DNA from 4 places in the Pulveribacter sp. genome. Region 4 is predicted to be linked to each of the others. Evidence: predicted binding sites of a transcription regulator. Region 4 holds the regulator's gene; each other region holds the start of a gene.
What was found. Region 4 encodes FNR, which switches genes on or off when oxygen is low (the NO sensors DNR and NnrR bind a similar motif). Its sites were predicted from a motif close to TTGATNNNNATCAA; they were not measured.
Positions count from the first base shown of each region.

Region 1 (5,140 bases), on a different contig from region 4:
GTGGAGGGCTTCAAGGCCAGCAGCCTGCCGCGCGTGGAGGTCTGGCGCGCCCCGCCCGCCGGCCAGGCGGCGCGCGCCGTGCATTACCCTGAGGACGCCGGCATCGTCGCCGTCGCCACCGATGCGCCCACGCGGCTGCCGCACCCCCCCGCCCAGCCCGTGCTGGACCTGAACGTGCCGCAGGATGTGGTGCAGTGGCTGCTGCAGCATGCCGACCGATTCGACTACCGGGCGGGCATTGCGCGCGCCCATCAGCTGGAGGCCTGACCGCATGAAGCACTCTTCCCTCAAACCCCTGGACGAGGCCCTGGCCGAGCTGCTGGCCCACGCCAGCCCGCTGGACGGCGGCGAGACCGTGGACAGCTTCGAGGCCGACGGCCGCGTGCTGCTGGCCGACGCCGTCTCCGCCCTGCAGGTGCCGCCGCAGGACAACAGCGCCATGGACGGCTACGCCCTGCGCTGCGCCGACGTGGCCGCGCCCGGCGCCCTGCTGCCCGTGTCGCAGCGCATCCCCGCCGGCAGCGTGGGCCACGCCCTGCAGCCGGGCACGGCCGCGCGCATCTTCACCGGCGCCCCCGTGCCGCCCGGCGCCGACGCCGTGGTCATGCAGGAGGACTGCGAGGTGGTGGAGGACGGCACGGTGCGCGTGAACGCTGCGCCGCAGGCCGGGCAGAACATCCGCCGCGCGGGCGAAGACATCGCCCTGGGCGCCACCGTACTGGCCGCCGGCACGCGCCTGACGCCCGCCGCCCTGGGGCTGGCCGCCAGCATCGGTCTGGCGCAGCTGCCCGTGGCGCGCCGCCCGCGCGTGGCGCTGTTTTCTACCGGCGACGAGCTGGTCATGCCCGGCCAGGTGCCGCCGGCGCAGATGAAGCCGGGCAGTATCTACAACAGCAACCGCTTCGTGCTGCGCGCCATGCTGCAGCGCTTGGGCTGCGAGGTGACGGATTTAGGAATAGTCCCCGACCGGCTGGAGGCCACCGTCGACGCGCTGCGCCAGGCCGCCGCCGGGCACGACCTGATCCTGACCAGCGGCGGGGTGTCCGTGGGCGAGGAAGACCACGTCAAGCCGGCGGTGCAAAGTCTGGGCTCGCTGGACCTGTGGCTGATCGCCATGAAGCCGGGCAAGCCCTTCGCCTACGGCCGGGTGGGCGGCGCGCATTTCATCGGCCTGCCGGGCAATCCGGTCTCCAGCCTCGTCACCTTCGCCGTGCTGGTGCGTCCCTTCCTGCTGCGGCTGCAGGGAATGCACGATGTTGCTCCGAAAACGATAGCTGCCACCGCAGCATTTACCTGGCCCAGGGCCGATAAACGCCGTGAATTCTTGCGCGTGCGCCTGAACGCCGAAGGCCGGCTGGAGCGCTATGCCAACCAGGGTTCGGGCGTGCTCACCTCCACCGTCTGGGGCGACGGCCTGGTGGACGTGGCGCCCGGCCAGACCATCGCGCCCGGCGACACCGTGCGCTTCATTCCGTTTGCCGAACTGCTATGACCGCCGTGAAGAAGACCATCACCGTGCGCTACTTCGCCTCCATCCGCGAGGCGGTGGGCACCGGCCAGGAGACGCTGCAGACCGGCGCCGCCACGCTGGGCGCCCTGCGCGACGAGCTGATCGCCCGGGGAGAGCCCTGGGCCGGCTGCCTGGCGCGTGGGCGCGCCGTGCGCATGGCGCTGAACCAGGACATGGCGCAGGATGCCGATGCGCTGCCGGCGGGCGCCGAGGCGGCTTTCTTCCCGCCCGTCACGGGCGGCTGAAGGCTCTTATTCTGGCAGCGCCGGGCTGCGCCAGGCCAGCAGCTCGGCCAGGCGCAACGTGATCCAGCGCGCCTCGGGCGCCGTCACGCCCGACTCCGCCGCGCTCAGGCCGGCGTGGATGGCGGCCAGCACGCCTTCTTCCGATGCACCCTCGCGGTGGTAGAGCAGCTGCGCCTGCTCCACCAGGTGGCTGGCCAGGTCCTCGCACAGCTCGTAGCGCTGGCGCACCCTGTCCATGCGCTCGGTCAGCCGCCCGCGGGCATCGCTGTACACGGCGGTGAAGGAGGGCGGGACCAGGATCTGGTTGGCGTCGTCGTCATGCATGGCCGCCATTGTGGTCCGCGCGCCGGGCCATGAAAGGCAAAGGGGCGCCCGGCATGGCAGCCGGGCGCCCCTGGCACACGAAGGCGTGCGCGGTCAGCGCTGGTGCGGTACGTCCTTGGCGGCGGGCGCGTCGTTGCGCGTGAACAGGCGCAGGAAGAACACCCCCATGCCCAGCATGAAGGCGATGCCTGCGGCCGAGAACAGGCCGACATCGGTGGTGAAGAGTTCTTGCAGCAATCGCATGGGGCTTTTTTCCTTCCTCGTCGTTCGTTATGGATGGGTGTGAACACCTCCATTGAAGGCGAGGGGTGCTGCCGAGGTCTTGCGCCAGGTCAAGGCCTGCACCCCGGTCGGCGGGCGGCGCGGCCGGGTTTGCGCTGCATCAATCCTGCAACGCTGCCATGGTTTCAATCGGGGCGGAACTGCCGTTCGAACAGCGCGCAGTCGCCCTCCAGCTCGAAGGTGACCAGCTGGCCCATCTTGCCGTCGGCCTTGCGGTGCGCGGCAAACAGGCTCCAGCGCCCGGTCAGGGCGAAGCTGTCCAGGTCGATCAGCGCGTAGGGGTGGGGCACGAAGGTGTGGTGGACGAAGACCGTGCGGTGCAGGTTGCGCGGCGAGGGGTAGAGGGTGTAATCAACGGTGCTGATTGCCTGCTGGGCCATGGAGCGATGGGGGTGGGGTTACAGTGCCGGGCAATGTAGCAAACCCCTTTGGTCGGACGTTTCCTCCTTCTCTTGTTCCTCGTTTATGTCACGCGTTTCCATCCAGACCCAGGACTTTGACGTTTCCGCCGAGCTGGCGGCCCTGCGCGCGGGCGACGGCCGGGTAGGCGCCGTATGCTGCTTCGTCGGCACGGTGCGCGAGCGCAGCGAGGGCGCGCATGTCGCCTCCATGGAGCTGGAGCACTACCCCGGCATGACCGAGAAGTCCATCGAAGCCATGGTGGACGAGGCCCTGGCGCGCTTCGACCTGTACGGGGTGCGCGTGATTCACCGTGTGGGCCTACTGGCCCCGCACGAGCAGATCGTGCTGGTGGCCGTCACGTCGGCGCACCGGGGCGAGAGCTTTTCGGCCTGCGAATTCCTCATGGACTACCTGAAGACCCAGGCCCCGTTCTGGAAGAAAGAGCAGACGCCCGCCGGCGCCCGCTGGGTGGATGCGCGCGAGAGCGACGACGCGGCGCTGGCCCGCTGGGGCATACGCGCGGCGCCCATGGCGGGCTGAAGGCGCGGCGGCGGCGCAGGTGCCGCGGCTTTTTTTCTTCTTGAAAGCCGGCGGGAAAGCCGCAGCTAGCGAGGAGTTGGAGGTTTCATCACCATGCGTCTCGACAAATTCACCACCAAGTTCCAGGAAGCGCTGTCCGATGCCCAGTCCATTGCGCTGGGGCATGACAACGCCTATATCGAACCCACCCACCTGCTGGCGGCCATGCTGCGCCAGGACGAGGGCCCGCGCTCGCTGCTGGAGCGCGCCGGCGCCAACGTCAATGGCCTGCTGGGCGCGGCCGAATCCGCCATCAAGCGCCTGCCGCAGGTGCAGGGCCATGACCAGGTGCAGGCCAGCCCCGAGCTGGGCCGCGTGCTGCAGGCCACCGAGCGCGAGGCCATCCAGCGCGGCGACCAGTTCGTCGCCAGCGAGCTGTTCCTGCTGGCGCTGGTGGACAGCAAGGGCGAGGCCGGCGACATCGCCCGTGCCAACGGCCTGAGCCGCAAGGCGCTGGAGGCGGCGATCGCCGCTGTGCGTGGCGGCCAGAAGGTCGACAGCCCCGAAGCGGAAGGCCAACGCGAGGCGCTGAAGAAATACACGCTGGACCTGACCGAGCGCGCCCGCGCCGGCAAGCTGGACCCGGTCATCGGCCGCGACGAGGAGATCCGCCGCACCATCCAGGTGCTGCAGCGGCGCAGCAAGAACAACCCCGTGCTGATCGGCGAGCCCGGCGTGGGCAAGACGGCCATCGTCGAAGGCCTGGCCCAGCGCATCCTGGCCGGCGAAGTGCCCGAGACGCTGAAGAACAAGCGTGTGCTGGTGCTGGACATGGCGGGCCTGCTGGCCGGCGCCAAGTACCGGGGCGAGTTCGAGGAGCGCCTGAAATCCGTGCTCAAGGAAGTGGCGCACGAGGAAGGCCGCGTCATCCTGTTCATCGACGAGATCCACACCATGGTCGGTGCCGGCAAGGCCGAAGGCGCCATGGACGCGGGCAACATGCTCAAGCCCGCCCTGGCGCGCGGCGAGCTGCACTGCATCGGCGCGACCACGCTGGACGAGTACCGCAAGTACATCGAGAAGGACGCGGCGCTGGAGCGGCGCTTCCAGAAGGTGCTGGTGGAAGAGCCCAGCGTGGAGGACACCATCGCCATCCTGCGCGGCCTGCAGGTGCGCTACGAGGCGCACCACGGCGTGGACATCACCGACCCGGCCATCGTGGCCGCGGCCGAGCTCTCCCAGCGCTACATCACCGACCGCTTTTTGCCCGACAAGGCCATCGACCTGATCGATGAGGCCGCGGCCAAGATCAAGATCGAGATCGACTCCAAGCCCGAGGCGCTGGACCGGCTGGAGCGACGCATGATCCAGCTCAAGATCGAGCGCGAGGCGGTGAAAAAGGAGACCGACGAGGCCTCGCAAAAGCGTCTGCAGCTGATCGAGGAAGAGCTGTCCAGCCTGGAGCGCGAATATGCCGACCTGGAAGAGGTCTGGAAGGCCGAGAAGGCCAGCGCCCAGGGTAGCGAGCAGATCCGCAAGGACGTGGACGCCATCCGCATCCAGATCGAGGACCTGAAGCGCAAGGGCGATTTCAACAAGGTCGCCGAGCTGCAATACGGCAAGCTGCCCGAGCTGGAAAAGCGCCTGAAAGAGGCGCAGGACAGCGAGGCCGGTGGCGGCAAGGGCCCCAAGCACCGGCTGCTGCGCACCCAGGTCGGCGCCGAGGAGATCGCCGAGGTGGTCAGTCGCGCCACCGGCATTCCCGTGGCCAAGATGATGCAGGGCGAAAAAGACAAGCTGCTGCGCATGGAGGACAAGCTGCACGAGCGCGTGGTGGGCCAGGACGAGGCGATCTCGG
Region 1 covers NZ_DAMATK010000003.1:76,361-81,500, reverse strand. The annotation lists gene mobB (molybdopterin-guanine dinucleotide biosynthesis protein B) at 1-267, shown strand, start outside; gene glp (gephyrin-like molybdotransferase Glp) at 272-1,492, shown strand; gene RT282_RS11575 (MoaD/ThiS family protein) at 1,489-1,755, shown strand; gene RT282_RS11570 (hypothetical protein) at 1,762-2,079, opposite strand; gene RT282_RS11565 (DUF3149 domain-containing protein) at 2,173-2,322, opposite strand; gene RT282_RS11560 (hypothetical protein) at 2,487-2,741, opposite strand; gene RT282_RS11555 (molybdenum cofactor biosynthesis protein MoaE) at 2,827-3,303, shown strand; gene clpB (ATP-dependent chaperone ClpB) at 3,397-5,140, shown strand, end outside.
Region 1: the regulator FNR is predicted to act here: its motif matches at 2,452-2,465, upstream of RT282_RS11565 (DUF3149 domain-containing protein).

Region 2 (5,140 bases), 300 kb from region 4:
CACGTACAGCATGGAGTTGCCCCCCAGGTCGTTCGTGAAGAAGTTGGTGCCCAGGTAGCGGTCCAGGCTCATCAGCACCAGGGCGGCCGTCAGCACCGGGAAGGACGCCACGATCAGCGCGTTGGTGCACAGGGCCGTCCAGGTGAAGATGGGCATCTTCATGAGCGTCATGCCCGGCGCGCGCATCTTGACGATGGTGACGATCAGGTTGATGCCCGACAGCGTCGTGCCCACCCCCGCCACCTGCAGGCCCCAGATGTAGTAGTCCAGCCCCACGCCGGGGCTTTGCGCCCCGAGGTTGGACAGCGCCAGCCAGCCGGAGGTGGAGAACTCGCCCAGGAACAGCGACACCATGATCAGCACGGCGCCGCCGGTGGTCATCCAGAAGCTGAAGTTGTTCAGGAACGGGAAGGATACGTCGCGCGCGCCGATCTGCAGCGGCACCAGGTAGTTCATCAGCCCGGTGACGAAGGGCATGGCCACGAAGAAGATCATGATCACGCCGTGGGCGGTGAAGATCTGGTCGTAGTGGTGTGGCGGCAGGTAGCCCATGCTCTCGCCGAAGGCCATGGACTGCTGCAGCCGCATCATGACCGCGTCGGCGAAGCCGCGCAGGAACATGACCAGGCCGAGGATCATGTACATGATGCCGATCTTCTTGTGGTCGATGGAGCAGATCCAGTCGCGCCACAGCGGTGTCCACAGGCGGTACTTGCTCAGGCCGGCCAGCACCACCAGGCCGCCCAGCACCACGGCGATGAAGGTCCACAGCAGGATGGGCTCGTGCACCATGGGGATGGAATCCCACGTGATGCGGCCCAGCAGCCAGTGGTTGGGAGTCATTTGTTCAGGCATGTCGAATCTCGGGGGTCAGGGTGCGTCGCTGGCGCGCAGGCCGAGCGCGGCGACGATCTGCGGCGCATCGGCCGGGGTGCACATGTCGCGCGGCAGGCCGGCGGCGGCGCGCGCGTCCATGGCCATCTGCTCGTGCATGCAGGTGCGGCCGTCCTCCACGCAGCGGTTCAGGATGCGGTCGTACAGCCCGCCCTGCACGCTGGCAAAGCGCTGCACAGGGTCGCGCTCGCTGGGCTGGGCCAGCTGCAGGTAGCTGGCCTGGTCCAGCGCCTTGCCCTCGGCGCGGGCCTTGTCCACCCACTGAGCGAAGCCCTCGTCCGACAGGCCGTGGAACTTGAACGTCATGCCCGAGAAGCCCGGGCCGCTGTAATGCGAGGCCAGGCCGTGGAACACGCCCGGCTGGTTGATGACGGCGTTCAGCTCGGTCTGCATGCCGGGCATGGCGTAGATCATCCCCGCCAGGTCGGGCACGTAGAAGGCGTTCATGGTCGAGGTGGCCGTCAGCTTGAACAGGATGGGCCGGTCCACCGGCGCGGCCAGCTCGTTCACGGTGGCGATGCCCTGCTCGGGGTAGAGGAACAGCCACTTCCAGTCCATGGCCACCACCTGCACCTCCAGCGGCTTGACGCCTGCGGGCAGCGGGCGCTGGGCGTCGATGCGGTCCAGCGGGCGGTAGGGGTCGAGCTTGTGCGTGCCGATCCAGGTCAGCGCCCCCAGGGCGATGATGATCATCAGGGGCACGGTCCAGATGATCAGCTCCAGCGTGGTGGAGTGGTGCCAGTCGGGCTCGTAGGCGGCGTCCTGGTTGCTGTGGCGGTACTTCCAGGCGAACAGCAGGATGAGGATGATGACCGGCACGATGATGATCAGCATCAGCAGCGTGGCGGTGACGACGAGGTTGCCCTGCTGGGCGGCCACGTCGCCGGCCGGGTTGAGCACGACGGCCTTGCTGCAGCCGGCCAGCAGCAGGCTGGCCAGCGCGGCCGCCGGCCAAGCCAGCCGTCGGGGTGTTGGAGTGTGAACGGGCATGCGGGAAAACGCGGATTACGGAACTCCCGGCAATGTAATACTGCTAGCGCGTTTGTCGATTGGACATTTTGTCCAGGGTCAATGTAGGACGCTCCGCGCAAGAGGAAAAAGCCTGATGTTGATGCAGGACAAGGCGAAATGCGGGTTTCTCCGGCCATGCAAAGAGCGCCTGTTCGCTTGTTGGCGCCCCCTGGCGGGTGTAGAACGCACTTGAGGCGGATCAAGGGGCGCCCGGGCGCCCGGCCGCAACCGCCATGCAGGCAGTCAGAAGGAGCGTTTCGTCTATGAGCAGCAGCAGTTCGATGGCATTGCCCGTCTACGGGCACGAGAGCGAGGCCTCGCTGGCCCGGGCCCACACCGACGAGGACGTGACCCCCTCCGAGATCGCGGTCGGCGTGATCATCGGGCGCTCGTCCGAGTACTTTGATTTCTTCGTCTTCGGCATTGCCTGCGTGCTGGTGTTTCCGCAGCTGCTGTTTCCCTTCTTGTCGCCGCTGGCGGGCACGCTGGCGGCGTTCGCCATCTTCTCGCTGGCCTTCATCGCGCGGCCCTTCGGCACGGCGCTGTTCATGGCCGTGCAGCGGCGCTGGGGGCGCGGCACCAAGCTGACGCTGGCGCTGTTCCTGCTGGGCAGCAGCACGGTCAGCATGGCCCTGCTGCCCGGCTACGAGACGGCCGGCGTGGCCGCCATCGCCGCGCTCATCGTGCTGCGCATCGGCCAGGGCGTGGCTCTGGGCGGCTCGTGGGACGGCCTACCGTCCCTGCTGGCCATGGCGGCCCCGAAGGAGCGCCGCGGCTGGTACGCCATGGTGGGCCAGCTGGGCGCGCCCGCGGGCTTCGTGCTGGCGGCCTCGCTGTTCGCCTACCTGTACGGGCAGCTGACCAGCGAGGAATTCCTGGCCTGGGGCTGGCGCTACCCGTTCTGCGTGGCCTTCGCCATCAACGTGGTGGCCCTCTTTGCCCGCCTGCGCCTGGTGGTAGGCCAGTCCTACGCCGAGCTGCTGGAGGAGAAAGAGCTGGAGCCCATCGGCGCCGCACAGCTCATGCGCGAGGAGGGCGGCAACGTCTTCCTGGGCGCCTTTGCCGCGCTGGCCAGCTTTGCGCTGTTCCACGTGGTGACCATCTTCCCGCTGTCGTGGATCTCGCTGTACTCCGAGCGCAGCATGACCGAGGTGCTGGGCGTGCAGATCGCCGGCGCCTTCCTGGCGGCCTGCGCCGTGATGCTGTCGGGCCGGCTGGCCGACCGCATCGGCCGGCGCAACCTGCTGGGCGGCATGGCGGTGCTGATCGGCCTGTTCAGCCTGGCCGCGCCCTGGCTGCTGGACGGCAGCGTGGCGGGCAGCAACACCTTCCTGCTGCTGGGCTTCGTGCTGCTGGGGCTGTCGTACGGCCAGTCGGCCGGCACGGTGACGGCCAATTTCTCGTCGCACTACCGCTACACCGGCGCGGCGCTGTCGTCGGACCTGGCCTGGCTGTTCGGCGCGGCCTTCGCGCCGCTGGTGGCGCTGGGGCTGTCGGCGCGCTTCGGGCTGGGGGCGGTGTCGCTGTACCTGCTGTCGGGCGTGGTCTGCACGCTGGCGGCGCTGCGCATCAACCGGCTGATCGAGCAGCGCAGCTGAAACTCCGGGCGCCGCTGGGTGCTCTTAAAAGAATAGCTGCCAGCGCTTGAGCTGCGCGGGTTTGCGATAGAAAACCATCGCAAACCCTTGCAAATCAAGCGCTGGCAGCTCTTTTTTTGCTAGCGCGCCCCGGCGTCTCAGTCCTTGGGCCGGAAGCCGATGACCAGCGAGGAGGGCACGCGCCCGTCCACGTCGCGCGGCAGGGTCTCGGTCTTGTGCAGGGCGCGCACCACGGCCTCGTCCCACGACTTGTTGCCGCTGGACTGCACAACGCGCACGCCGACGATGGTGCCGTCCGGCGCGGCGCGCACCTCGACCTCGGCGCGCGGGTTGCCCGCCACCGCGTCGGGGTAGACGATGTTGGGCCGCACCTTGGCCGCCACCTTGCCGCCGTAGCTGCCCGACGGCCCGCTGCTGCGCTGCGCGGTGCCGGTGGCGGTCTCGCCGCCGGTGGCGCCGGCCAGGCCGGCGATGCGGCGCAGCTGCTCCTGGCGCAGCTCTTCGGCGCGCTTTTCTTCAGCCTCGGCGCGGCGCTTGTCGTCGGCGGCCTTTTTCTTCTTTTCCTGCTCGGCGCGGGCCTGCTTTTCCTTCTCGGCCTTCTCGGCTTTTTCACGCTCGGCTTTTTCGCGTTCCGCCTTCTCGCGCTCGGTCTTCTCCCGCTCGGCCTTTTGCTGGGCCGCGCGCTCCTTCTTTTCCTGCTCCAGCCGCTCGCGACGCTCCTCTTCCTTGCGCTCGCGTTCACGCTTCTCGCGCTCGGCGATCTGCTGCTGGCGCTTCTTCTCTTCCTCGGCGCGCTTTTTCTCGCGCTCCAGGGCGATGTCGGCCTCGCGCGGCTCGGCCACCTTGGGCGGTGGCGGGGCCGGCGGCGGTGCCGGGGTGGGGGCTGGCGCCGGTGTTGGAGCCGGAGCCGGTGTTGGAGCCGGAGCCGGGGGTGGCGGAGGGGGTGGCGGTGGCGCCACCGCGCGTGGCGCGGCCTGCTGGGGCACGGCGGACCACAGCTCGGCCTCGACGGCCGGGGCATCGTCGCTGGCCTTCCAGTGCACACCCCAGGTCAGTGCGCCGATGAGCGCCAGGTGCGCCAGCACCGCCAGCGCGACGGCGCGCGAGCGCCCGGGCGGGCGCGGCGGGGCGAACTGGTCGCGGTCGTTGGTGGCCTGCATGCGGGGCGTCAGCGGGTCAACCACCGCTCTTGACCGCCAGGGCCACGCGCGCCACGCCGGCGCGCTGCAGCGCGGCCATGGCCTGCATCACGGAGTCATAGGGGACGGACTTGTCCGCGCTGATCAGCACGGGCGTGTCCTCGGGCTGGTCCTTGAGCCAGTTGCTGGCCGTCGCGCCCAGGTTCTGCAGCGCCACGGGGCGCTCGTTGCCGTCGGTCTTGAAGCGGATGCTGCCGTCCTTGTCCACGAACACGTCGGCGCGGGTCTTGGGCACCTTGGCGCCCTTGCCCACGGAGGGCACGTTCACCGAGCTGGGCGTGAGCATGGGCGCCGTCACCATGAAGATGATGAGCAGCACCAGCATCACGTCGATGAAGGGCACCATGTTGATCTCGTTCATGGAGCGGCGGCGGCTGCCGCTGCGCGAGGCCATGGAGGGCATGCCGCGCTCCTTCTCAGTGCGCGCCCTGGGCAGCG
Region 2 covers NZ_DAMATK010000002.1:906,661-911,800, reverse strand. The annotation lists gene cyoB (cytochrome o ubiquinol oxidase subunit I) at 1-855, opposite strand, end outside; gene cyoA (ubiquinol oxidase subunit II) at 871-1,884, opposite strand; gene RT282_RS10550 (MFS transporter) at 2,169-3,503, shown strand; gene tolA (cell envelope integrity protein TolA) at 3,641-4,663, opposite strand; gene RT282_RS10540 (ExbD/TolR family protein) at 4,680-5,105, opposite strand; gene tolQ (protein TolQ) at 5,119-5,140, opposite strand, start outside.
Region 2: the regulator FNR is predicted to act here: its motif matches at 2,095-2,108, upstream of cyoA (ubiquinol oxidase subunit II).

Region 3 (5,140 bases), on a different contig from region 4:
AAGCCGACCAGGATGCGCAGCGTCTTGGCGCCCGGGCCCTGGGCCCAGGCGGGCAGCAGGGCAGGCAGGGCGCTGGCGGCGGCGGCGCGGGCGAGGAGGCGGCGTCGGGTCACGGTCATGGCGGGGTTCCGGGTGGTGGAGGGAAATCGGGGCCGGGCCGAATTGTGAGTCAAATCGGCCTCAAACCCTTATGGGGCAAGCGCTGGCAGCTATTGTTTTTGATGCTTCATCAGCCCGCCAGCCGCGCCTGGTGGCGCGCCAGCTGCACGAGCACCTGGGCCGGCGCCGTGCCGCCCAGGGTGTTGCGCGCACCCAGCGAGCCTTCCAGGCTGAGGGCCTCGAACACGTCCTGCTCGATGGCCGGGTGAAAGCCCTGCAGCACGGCCAGCGGCAGCTCCGACAGGTCCACGCCCTGCGCCACGGCGGCCTTGACGGCGTGGGCCACAGTCTCGTGCGCGTCGCGGAAGGGCAAGCCCTTCTTGACCAGGTAGTCGGCCAGGTCGGTGGCGGTGGCGTAGCCCTTTTGCGCGGCGGCGCGCATGGCCTGCGCATTCACGGTGATGCCGCCTTCCTTCACGCCCGCCGCGTTGGCCTGCCCGCCGATCATCTCGGCAAAGATGCGCAGCGTGTCCTTCAGCGTATCCACGGTGTCGAACAACGGCTCCTTGTCCTCCTGGTTGTCCTTGTTGTAGGCCAGGGGCTGGCCCTTCATTAGCGTGATCAGGCCCATCAGGTGGCCGACCACGCGGCCGGTCTTGCCGCGCGCCAGCTCGGGCACGTCGGGGTTCTTCTTCTGCGGCATGATCGACGAGCCAGTGGTGAAGCGGTCGGCGATGCGGATGAAGCCGAAGTTCTGGCTCATCCAGATGATCAGCTCCTCGGACAGGCGGCTCACGTGCACCATGCACAGGCTGGCGGCGGCCGTGAACTCGATGGCGAAGTCGCGGTCGCTCACGCCGTCCAGGCTGTTTTGGCAGACGCCGTCCATGCCCAGGGTGCGCGCAACGCGCTCGCGGTCCAGCGGGTAGGTGGTGCCGGCCAGCGCCGCGCTGCCCAGCGGCAGCACGTTCACGCGGCGGCGCGCATCGCGCATGCGCTCCTGGTCGCGCGAGAACATCTCCACATAGGCCAGCAGGTGGTGGGCGAAGCTCACGGGCTGGGCCACCTGCAGGTGGGTGAAGCCGGGCAGGATGACCTCGACGTTCTTCTCGGCCACCTCGACCAGGGCGCGCTGCAGCTCGGTCAGCAGGCCGTCGATCAGGTCGATCTCGCCGCGCAGCCACAGGCGCACGTCGGTGGCCACCTGGTCGTTGCGGCTGCGGCCGGTGTGCAGACGTTTGCCGGCGTCGCCGGCCAGCTGAGTCAGGCGCGCCTCGATGTTCAGGTGCACGTCTTCCAGGTCCAGCTTCCAGTCGAAGGCGCCGGACTCGATCTCCTGCGTGATGGTGGCCATGCCGCGCACGATGGCGTCGTGGTCGGCGCCGGAGATGATGCCCTGCGCAGCCAGCATCTCGGCGTGCGCCAGGCTGCCGGCGATGTCGGCCTGCCACAGGCGCTTGTCGAAGAACACGCTGGAGGTGTAGCGCTTGACCAGGTCGCTCATCGGCTCCTCGAAGAGCGCCGACCAGGCCTGGGCCTTGGTGGCGAGCTGGTCGTGGGAGGGCTGGGGCGTGGTCGCGTCAGAGGGCATGGGGGCAATAATCCGGTGAAGGCGCGGCCCCGGCTGCCCGGATGCCACGGTGGCATGACAAATGCAAAAGCCGCAAATTTTATCGACCCCCGCTCCTGCCCCTGCCTTCGACGCCTGCCACGTCGGCGTGGTGCTGCGCGCCGTGCTGTTCGTGCAGCTGGTGCTGGGCGTGGGCGCCCTGTTCGGCCCGGGCGGCCTGGCCGACTGGATGGCGCGGCTGGCGCTGTTGACCGGCGTGGCCCTGCCGGCCACGCTGGCCTGGCTGCTGACGGCCTGCGCCGCCGGCCGCGCCCTGGCCGGCCTGCCGGCCACGCTGCAGTACGGCGCGGGCGTGCTGCTGGGCGCGCTGGCCGGCCTGGGCGCCTGCGCCCTGCTGGCGCTGGCCGACCCGGCCATGCAGCTGTCCCCCCCCTGGCTGGCCGGCGCGGCCACAGGGGCGCTGCTGGCAGCGCTGCTCGTGGCCGCCCTGGCGCTGCGCGCCCGCGCCCGCCTGCCTGCGGCCACCACGGCGCGGCTGACGGAGCTGCAGGCGCGCATCCGTCCGCACTTCCTGTTCAACACGCTCAACAGCGCCATCACCCTGGTGCGCGATGAGCCGGCGCGCGCCGAGGCGCTGCTGGAAGACCTGAGCGACCTGTTCCGCCACGCCCTGGTCGAGCAGGGCGAGGCCGTGACGCTGCACGAAGAGGTGGAACTGGCGCGCAAGTACCTGGACATCGAGCAGGTGCGCTTTGGCGAGCGCATGCGCGTGCAGTGGGTGCTGGACGAGCGCGCGGGCGGCGCGCGCGTGCCGCCGCTGCTGCTGCAGCCGCTGGTGGAAAACGCCGTCAAGCACGGCGTGGAGCCCAGCGTGCGCGGCACGACCAAGCTGCGCATCGCCACCGAGCTGCGCGGCGGCCGGGTGGTGCTGACCATCACCAACACCCTGCCGGCCGGCGCGGATGCCACCGCGCAGGACGGCCCGCGCGGCCACGGCATCGCCCTGGCCAACGTGCGAGACCGCCTGCGCCTGCTGCACGACGTGGACTGCGACTTCCGCGCCGGCCCGCAAGGCGGCCTGTACCACGTGCGCATCGCCCTGCCGGCAGCCTGAGAACGCACTCTTCCACGGCCGAGTGGCATCAGCCTTGACATGGACTTGTGCCCTTGCCGAAAAATTTCATGTAACGTGAACCTTACAATCCGGCCGCCATGCATAGCACGGGGGCGCCTCTCCCTGATTGCGGTGCATCAAACACCTCTGACGCCCGGCACGCGCCACCCCACACCACGAGGAAACCGCCATGGACAGTGCCGTCATGAGCCTGCTGGGGGCCTTCTTGCTGTCGATCATTGGACTGTTCGTGTTCATCTGGTCGATGCGCAAGGGCCTGCTGATGGAGAACCCCAGGGCCGCTTCGGTCATCTTCGCCAAGGGCGAGATCGGCAAGGTGGACGATCCCGCCCTGCACGCTGGCCACCGCGCCCAGCTGCAGGCCGCGGCCGTCGAGCCCGGCGACACGCTGCACGCGCCCGACGAGCAGGAGATCGCCCAGCGCATCGAGGCCGACCGCTCCAGCGCCTTTCCGGTGTTCATGTTCATCGCCTTCGCCTGCCTGTGGCTGGTGCTGGGCTCGGTGGCGGGCCTGACCGCTTCGCTGAAGCTGCACATGCCCGACTGGCTGGTCAGCGAGGCCTGGATGACCTTCGGGCGTATCCGCACCGTGCACCTGACGGCCGTGCTCTACGGCTGGATCACCAACGCCTCGCTGGGCGTCATCGTCTGGCTGCTGCCGCGCCTAGTGCGCACGCCGCTGATGGGCGCCATGTGGGTCATGCTGGGCGGCGCGCTCATCAACGTGGCGATTGCCAGCGGCATCGGCGCCATCGGCGCCGGCTGGACGGACGGCATGGAATACCTGGAGATGCCCTGGCAGATCGGCCTGTTCATCGTGGCCGGCATGGTCTGCATCATCGGGCCAGTGCTGTACACGCTGGTCAACCGCAGGGTCGAGTCGCTGTACGTCACCGTCTGGTACCACGTCGCGGCCCTGCTGTGGATCACGCTGCTGTTCCTGGTGGCCAAGCTCCCGGGCGTGCACTTCGGCGTGCAGCAGGCGACCATGAACTGGTGGTACGGCCACAACGTGCTGGGCCTGTGGTTCACCCCTGTGAGCGTGGGCGCCATCTACTACTTCCTGCCCAAGGTCATCGCCCGGCCGGTGCGCTCGTACAACCTGTCCATCCTGGGCTTTTGGACACTGGCCTTCTTCTACGCCCAGGTGGGCGGCCACCACCTGGTGGGCGGGCCGGTGCCGGGCTGGCTGATCACCCTGTCCATCGTGCAGAGCATGATGATGATCATTCCGGTGGCGGCGTTTTCCATCAACATGGCCGGCACCATGCGGGGCCGCATGCATCTGGCGCTGCGCTCGCCCACGCTGCGCTTCATGATGTTCGGCGGGCTGATGTACATGCTGTCGTCGGTGCAGGGCTCGTTCGAGGCGCTGCGCTCCATCAACCAGGTCACGCACTTCACCCACTTCACGGTGGCCCACGCCCACCTGGGCGCTTACGGCTTCGTGACCATGGTGCTGTTCGGCGCCATCTATTTCATGATGCCGCGCGTGCTGCACTGGGAATGGCCCTACCCGCGCCTGATCACGCTGCAGTTCTGGCTGGCGGCCGTGGGCATCCTGATCTACTTCGTCGGCCTTTCCATTGGCGGCTGGCTGCAGGGCGAATACATGCTGGATGCCAGCCGCCCCTTCATGGATTCTGTGGCCGTCACCCTGCCCTGGCTCAAGTCGCGCAGCCTGGGCGGCGCGCTGATGGTGGCCAGCCAGATCATCTTCGTCGGCCACTTCATGGCCATGGCGCTGCGCTTCGGGCCGGCGCGCACCGGCGCCGCGCTGTTCCGCGCGGGCGCCCACACGCTGGAGGTGGCCCATGGAAAATGAAGTCAAGCTGACCGCGGGCGCCATGGTCACCCTGGGCCTGGCCACCGCTGCCCTGGTGGTGCTGCCCTACATCCAGGTGCGCGACGTGCCGCCGCCCGAAGGACTCAAGCCCTATACCAGCGCCGAGCTGCGCGGGCGCGCCGTCTACATCGCCAACGGCTGCGTGTACTGCCACACCCAGCAGCCGCGCGACAAGAGCTTCGGCCCCGATGCCGAGCGCGGCTGGGGCCGCGCCACCGTGCCGGGCGACTACACCTACGACCGCCCGCACCTGCTGGGCAGCATGCGCACGGGCCCGGACCTGATGAACATCGGCGTGCGCCAGCCCAGCCGCGACTGGCACCTGGGCCACCTGTACCAGCCGCGCGCCTACGTGCCCGGCTCCATCATGCCGGCCTACCCCTACCTGTTCGACGTCAAGGACAAGGCCGAGCCGGGCGAGGAGGCGCTCAAGCTGCCGCCGGGCTACGTGCCGCCGGGCAAGGTGGTGGTGGCCACGCCCGACGCGCAG
Region 3 covers NZ_DAMATK010000003.1:173,216-178,355, forward strand. The annotation lists gene RT282_RS12020 (Bug family tripartite tricarboxylate transporter substrate binding protein) at 1-119, opposite strand, end outside; gene argH (argininosuccinate lyase) at 230-1,690, opposite strand; gene RT282_RS12030 (histidine kinase) at 1,752-2,783, shown strand; gene RT282_RS12035 (cbb3-type cytochrome c oxidase subunit I) at 2,974-4,629, shown strand; gene RT282_RS12040 (cbb3-type cytochrome c oxidase subunit II) at 4,619-5,140, shown strand, end outside.
Region 3: the regulator FNR is predicted to act here: its motif matches at 2,911-2,924, upstream of RT282_RS12035 (cbb3-type cytochrome c oxidase subunit I).

Region 4 (5,140 bases):
TTGTGAACCACATCCATCCAAAGGGCTGTACCCCCGAGCACACAGAGGATCAGGCCCGCCAGACGCGATCCCAAAGAGTCGCGCAGTCCATCGAACCGCTTGCGCAGCCATTGCCAAAGAAGCGGGCCGCCCACCAGCCATGCACCGCTGGCCAGGCCGAACAAAAGCATGCACAGTGCACCTCGCGCCGCACTACCGCTCAGTGCTGCCGTAAGCAACGCGGTATAGAGCAGACCACAGGGCAGAAGCGCCCACGCCATGCCGGTAATGAACAAGCCACCCGGGCGCGCAACCAATGGCTGCACGCGCTTCCACACAGCGCGCCCTGCCCGCTCAATCCAGGCTGGCTGTCGCGCCTGTAGCACCATCATCAGACCCCACGCGATCACCAACACGTGCGCCAATGTCCACAGAGGCTTGATGGCCGTGCTGTGCTGACCCAGCCAGGCCAGGCGGTCCATGGCCAGCGCCACAATCGCGCCGGCTGCCGAATAGCCAGCCAGGCGGCCCAAATGAAACGTCGCGGTGCGCGCTACCAGCGGGCGCTGCGGCACCCAGCGTACGGGCGCTACTCCGGCCCGCGGCCGCCGTGCTCCTGTCAGTGCCCCACAGGGAGCAGCGCACATGGTCAGACAGTGCGTGCCCCCCGTCAACCCCATCAAGAAAACAGTGGCGGCAAGCGATACAAACATCCGTCAGATGATCCGCGAGAAACGAGCTCGGTTCCGGTCAGCCTGAAGGTATTTGTCGAACACCATGGCCACGCCTCGCACGAAATACCATCCCATCGGCGTTACCGTGACGGCCTCGTCGCTGACTTCGACCAGTCCCTGGGCGGCCATCTCGCGCAACTGTGCCAGCTCCGGTTCGAAGTAACTGCGGAAATCGATCAGCCAGGACTCTTCCATGGGTTGAAAGAGCACTTCACCCTGGCACATCAGCGCCATGATGACGGCCCGACGCACCAAATCGTCTTTTGTCAGGGCGAGGCCGCGCACCACCGGCAGATGCCCCTGGTTGATCGCGTCGTAGTACTCGTCCAGCGTCTTGACGTTTTGGCTATAGGTAGCGCCCACGCGGCCGATGGCGGAAACCCCCAAACCGATCAGATCGCAGTCGGGCTGGGTGCTGTAGCCCTGAAAATTGCGATGCAGCCGTCCCTGCCGTTTGGCGACGGCGAGTGCGTCCTCCGGCAACGCAAAGTGGTCCATGCCAACGTAGACATAACCGGCATTCATGAAAATATCCAGGCCCTGCGCCAGCATGGAGACCTTCGCCGAAGCCATGGGCAACTCGGCAGTGATGATGCGCCGCTGGGCCTTGAAACGCTCCGGCAGGTGGGCGTACGCATACAGCGCAATGCGGTCGGGGCGTAGTTGGGCGACCTGTGTCAGCGTACGCTCGAACGACTCGGGCGTCTGGCGCGGCAGGCCATAGATGAGGTCCACGTTGACCGAATCGAAACCCAGGCGCCGGGCACTTTCGACAAGAGCGAAAACCTTTTCCGCAGGCTGTATGCGGTGGACGGCCTTCTGCACCTCGGGATCGAAGTCCTGCACACCAAAGCTCAGGCGATTGAAGCCCAGTTCGGCCAGCAGCGCCAGGCGTTGCTCGTCCACGGTGCGCGGGTCTACCTCGATGGAGTATTCGCCCCCCGGCACCAGCGTGAAGCTGCGCCGGATCATGGACATCAGGTCCCGCAGGCCGTCATCGGAGAGGAAGGTGGGCGTGCCGCCGCCCAGGTGCAGCTGACTTACGTGCTGGCCCACGCCGCAATGGGCCGTATGCAGGTCGATCTCCCGGCTCAGGTAGCGCAGGTAAACCTCGGCACGTTCCGGATGGCGGGTAATGATCTTGTTGCAGGCACAGTAATAACAGAGCGACTCGCAGAAGGGGATATGGACGTAAAGCGACAGAGGCGTCGCCTTGCCCACCGCCCCCAGCCGACGCTGCTGCAGCGCCAGCACATATTCTTGTTCGCCAAAAGCCTCGACGAAGCGATCAGCCGTGGGATAGGAGGTGTAGCGAGGTCCGGAAACATCGAAGCGGCGCAACAACTCGGTGGTAACAACGGTCATACAGACAAAATTCCTCGCGATGTACGAGCCAATGTGCACGAGAAACGCCCCCCGCGTCCTTGATCTCGATCAAGAGCCTCTGCCATCTGGGGAAAGACAATTGACCGCAAGTCAATGTCTTTCGCTTTTCTGCGGCTTTCGCAGTCGTCGTTACTTCAAAGGTAAGCTAGCGCCATGAATCGGGCCTCCACGCACCCCCAACTCCATTCCATCAAGGTTGCCTGTTCCAACTGCAACCTGCGCGAGCTGTGCATGCCCGTGGGCCTGGACGAACAGCAGCTCAAGCGTATCGACGAGGTCGTCGCCGTGCGCCGCAAGGTCAAGCGTGGCGGCACCTTGTTCCGCAATGGAGAACCCTTCACTTCGCTGTTTGCCATTCGCACGGGCTTCTTCAAGACCTGCGTGGCCACTGAAGACGGGCGCGACCAGGTGACCGGGTTCCAGATGGCGGGCGAGATCATCGGGCTGGACGGCATCGTGAACGATCACCACACTTGCGACGCGGTGGCATTGGAAGACGCTGAAGTCTGTGTCATGCCTTTCGACCGCATTGAGGAGCTGTCGCGCGAAGTGGCTGCACTGCAGCAGCATGTGCACAAGATCATGAGCCGAGAGATCGTGCGCGAGCATGGTGTCATGCTGCTGCTGGGCAGCATGCGCGCGGAAGAGCGACTCGCAGCTTTCCTACTGAACCTGGTGCAGCGCCTGCATACCCGCGGATTTTCACAGTCGGAGCTGGTGCTGCGCATGACGCGCGAGGAGATCGGCAGCTACCTCGGATTGAAACTGGAAACCGTGAGCCGCACGTTCTCCAAGTTCGTCGAGGAGGGCATCGTGGAGGTCAAGCAGCGCCACGTACGGATCCTGGATACGGCAGCACTCAAGCGCATCGTCAACAGCCAGCAAGGCAGCCACTAAGCGGCCCAGCGGCTCTCCCCGCTTTCAATGAAAAAAGGCAATGTGCCCATTCGCACATTGCCTTTCGTTTAAGAAGATGCAGAAGTGACGGTTCTCAGAACCGCCCACTTCTTCGCCCCTTTTTTTAGTTCATCGGCGTCTTCTTGCCATCCGGGTACGAATACAGGGTGATGGCCGGGTTCTTCATTTCGCCGTTGGGTTCAAAAGCGATATTGGCCGTTACACCCTTGTAGTTCGACTTGAGCAGTTCAGGGATGTAGACCTTGGGATCCCAGGAGCCCGCACGCTTCATGGCATCGGCCAGCAGCATGGTCGCGTCGTAGGTGTAGGGGCTGTACACCTGGAACTGGTTGGGATACTTGGCATCGTATCTGGCCTTCCAGGCAGTACCACCGGGCATCTTGGTCAACGAGGCACCACCCTCGGCGCAGATCACGTTGCCCAGGGTCTTGGCACCGGCAGCCAGTTTGGAGATTTCCTGCGTGCAGACGCCGTCACCGCCGAAGAACTTCACGTTTGCCATGCCCAGCTGCTCCATCTGGCGCAGCATGGGGCCTGCCTGCGGGTCCATGCCACCATAGAAGATGGCATCAGGGTTTTTGGACTTGATGGCTGTGAGAATGGCCATGAAGTCTGTCGCCTTGTCGGTCGTGAACTGTTCGTCCACCACCTTCATGCCCTTCTCGGCGGCCACCTTCTTGAACACGTTGGCCACACCCTGGCCATAGGCCGTGCGGTCGTCCACGATGGCCACGGTCTTGAGCTTCAGCGTCTCGGCTGCATAGGCAGCCAAGCCAGCGCCCAGCGCGTTGTCGTTGGCGATGATGCGGAAGGTGGTCTTGTAGCCGGGCTTGGTCAGGTTCGGGTTGGTGGCAGCGCCGGTGACGTGCGGAATGCCGCAGTCGTTGTACACCTTGGCGGCGGGGATGGTAGTGCCGGAATTCAGGTGACCCACCACGCCAGCAACCTTGGCATCGCACAGCTTCTGGGCGGCGGCGGTGCCTTGCTTGGGGTCGGCTGCGTCGTCTTCGGCCAGCAGTTCGAACTTGACCTTCTTGCCGCCGATCGTCGGGTTCTGGCTGTTCAGGTCCTCGATGGCCATGCGCGCGCCATTTTCGTTGTCCTTTCCGTAGTGCGCCTGCGCGCCGGATACGGGCGCGACGTGGCCGATCTTCACCACTTCTTGAGCGGCGGCCACACCTGCAACAGCTGCGATAGCAGCGGCCACGGTCAGTTTCAACTTCAATTGCATATGTGTCTCCAATAAAAAGCGCTGGAATAGTGTTGTCTAACAACGCGGAGAAACATATCGCAATCAGTTTGGAGCAACACTAGGGAACACGAGAAAGTCACGCCGATACCACACAGGGATATACCCTGTTATCGACTCAATGACTGCCGCGTTCCGGCGAAGCCAGTTCCTGCGCTACCGCGTCGTACACGGCGTGGCGCACGACTGACTCCACCTCTTCCCGCAGGCGCGGCACCACGGAGCGGGTCTGCTCTTCGATGACCAGCGAAATGGCCTCGCTCAGTTGGCGTTCCAAAATGCCATCCACCCGCTGCATGACGCGGTGTACGACATATTCCTCAAAGCCCGGTGACACCGCCGCCATCGGCGCCACAGCCGGCTCTGGTGCTGGCTGCTCGGATACAAGCGGGCCAGGCGGGGATTGGCGTGCAGGTGGCACATGGTCCTGCACTACTTCTGTCAGCGTGGGCACAAAACGCGGCGGAGTACGTGGTGGCTGGCTCATTGCCTGCCCTCCCGCACCACCAAGTCGTGCTGCACGATATCAAAGCCCTGTGCGGCATATTCGCGCCAGCGCCCTCGCGCCGCGGCCCGGTCGCCATCGTCCAGGCTCACCACCTCGATCACCTTGCCGAATTCGACAAAAGCCGCGGGCACCGTTTCGCCCAGGTTGAGCAGCACTTCCCGATGTGGGCAAAGCTGCAAGTCATCCGTCAGCACAGCTGGCGATGCCTGGACAAGCTCGCCCGCAGCACTGCCCACGCAGTGCGCCACGAAATCCGTGGGGGCCATATCCCACAGCATGCGGTCAAGGCGCTCCAGGTCTTCCTGTACGCCCATGACCGCCACCCGCATCTCGTGCCTCAAGGCCTTGCGGACGAAACGGCAGGCG
Region 4 covers NZ_DAMATK010000002.1:602,622-607,761, forward strand. The annotation lists gene RT282_RS09100 (sulfite exporter TauE/SafE family protein) at 1-692, opposite strand, end outside; gene hemN (oxygen-independent coproporphyrinogen III oxidase) at 696-2,078, opposite strand; gene fnr (fumarate/nitrate reduction transcriptional regulator Fnr) at 2,253-2,996, shown strand; gene RT282_RS09115 (branched-chain amino acid ABC transporter substrate-binding protein) at 3,121-4,248, opposite strand; gene RT282_RS09120 (hypothetical protein) at 4,385-4,612, opposite strand; gene RT282_RS09125 (DNA polymerase III subunit chi) at 4,750-5,140, opposite strand, start outside.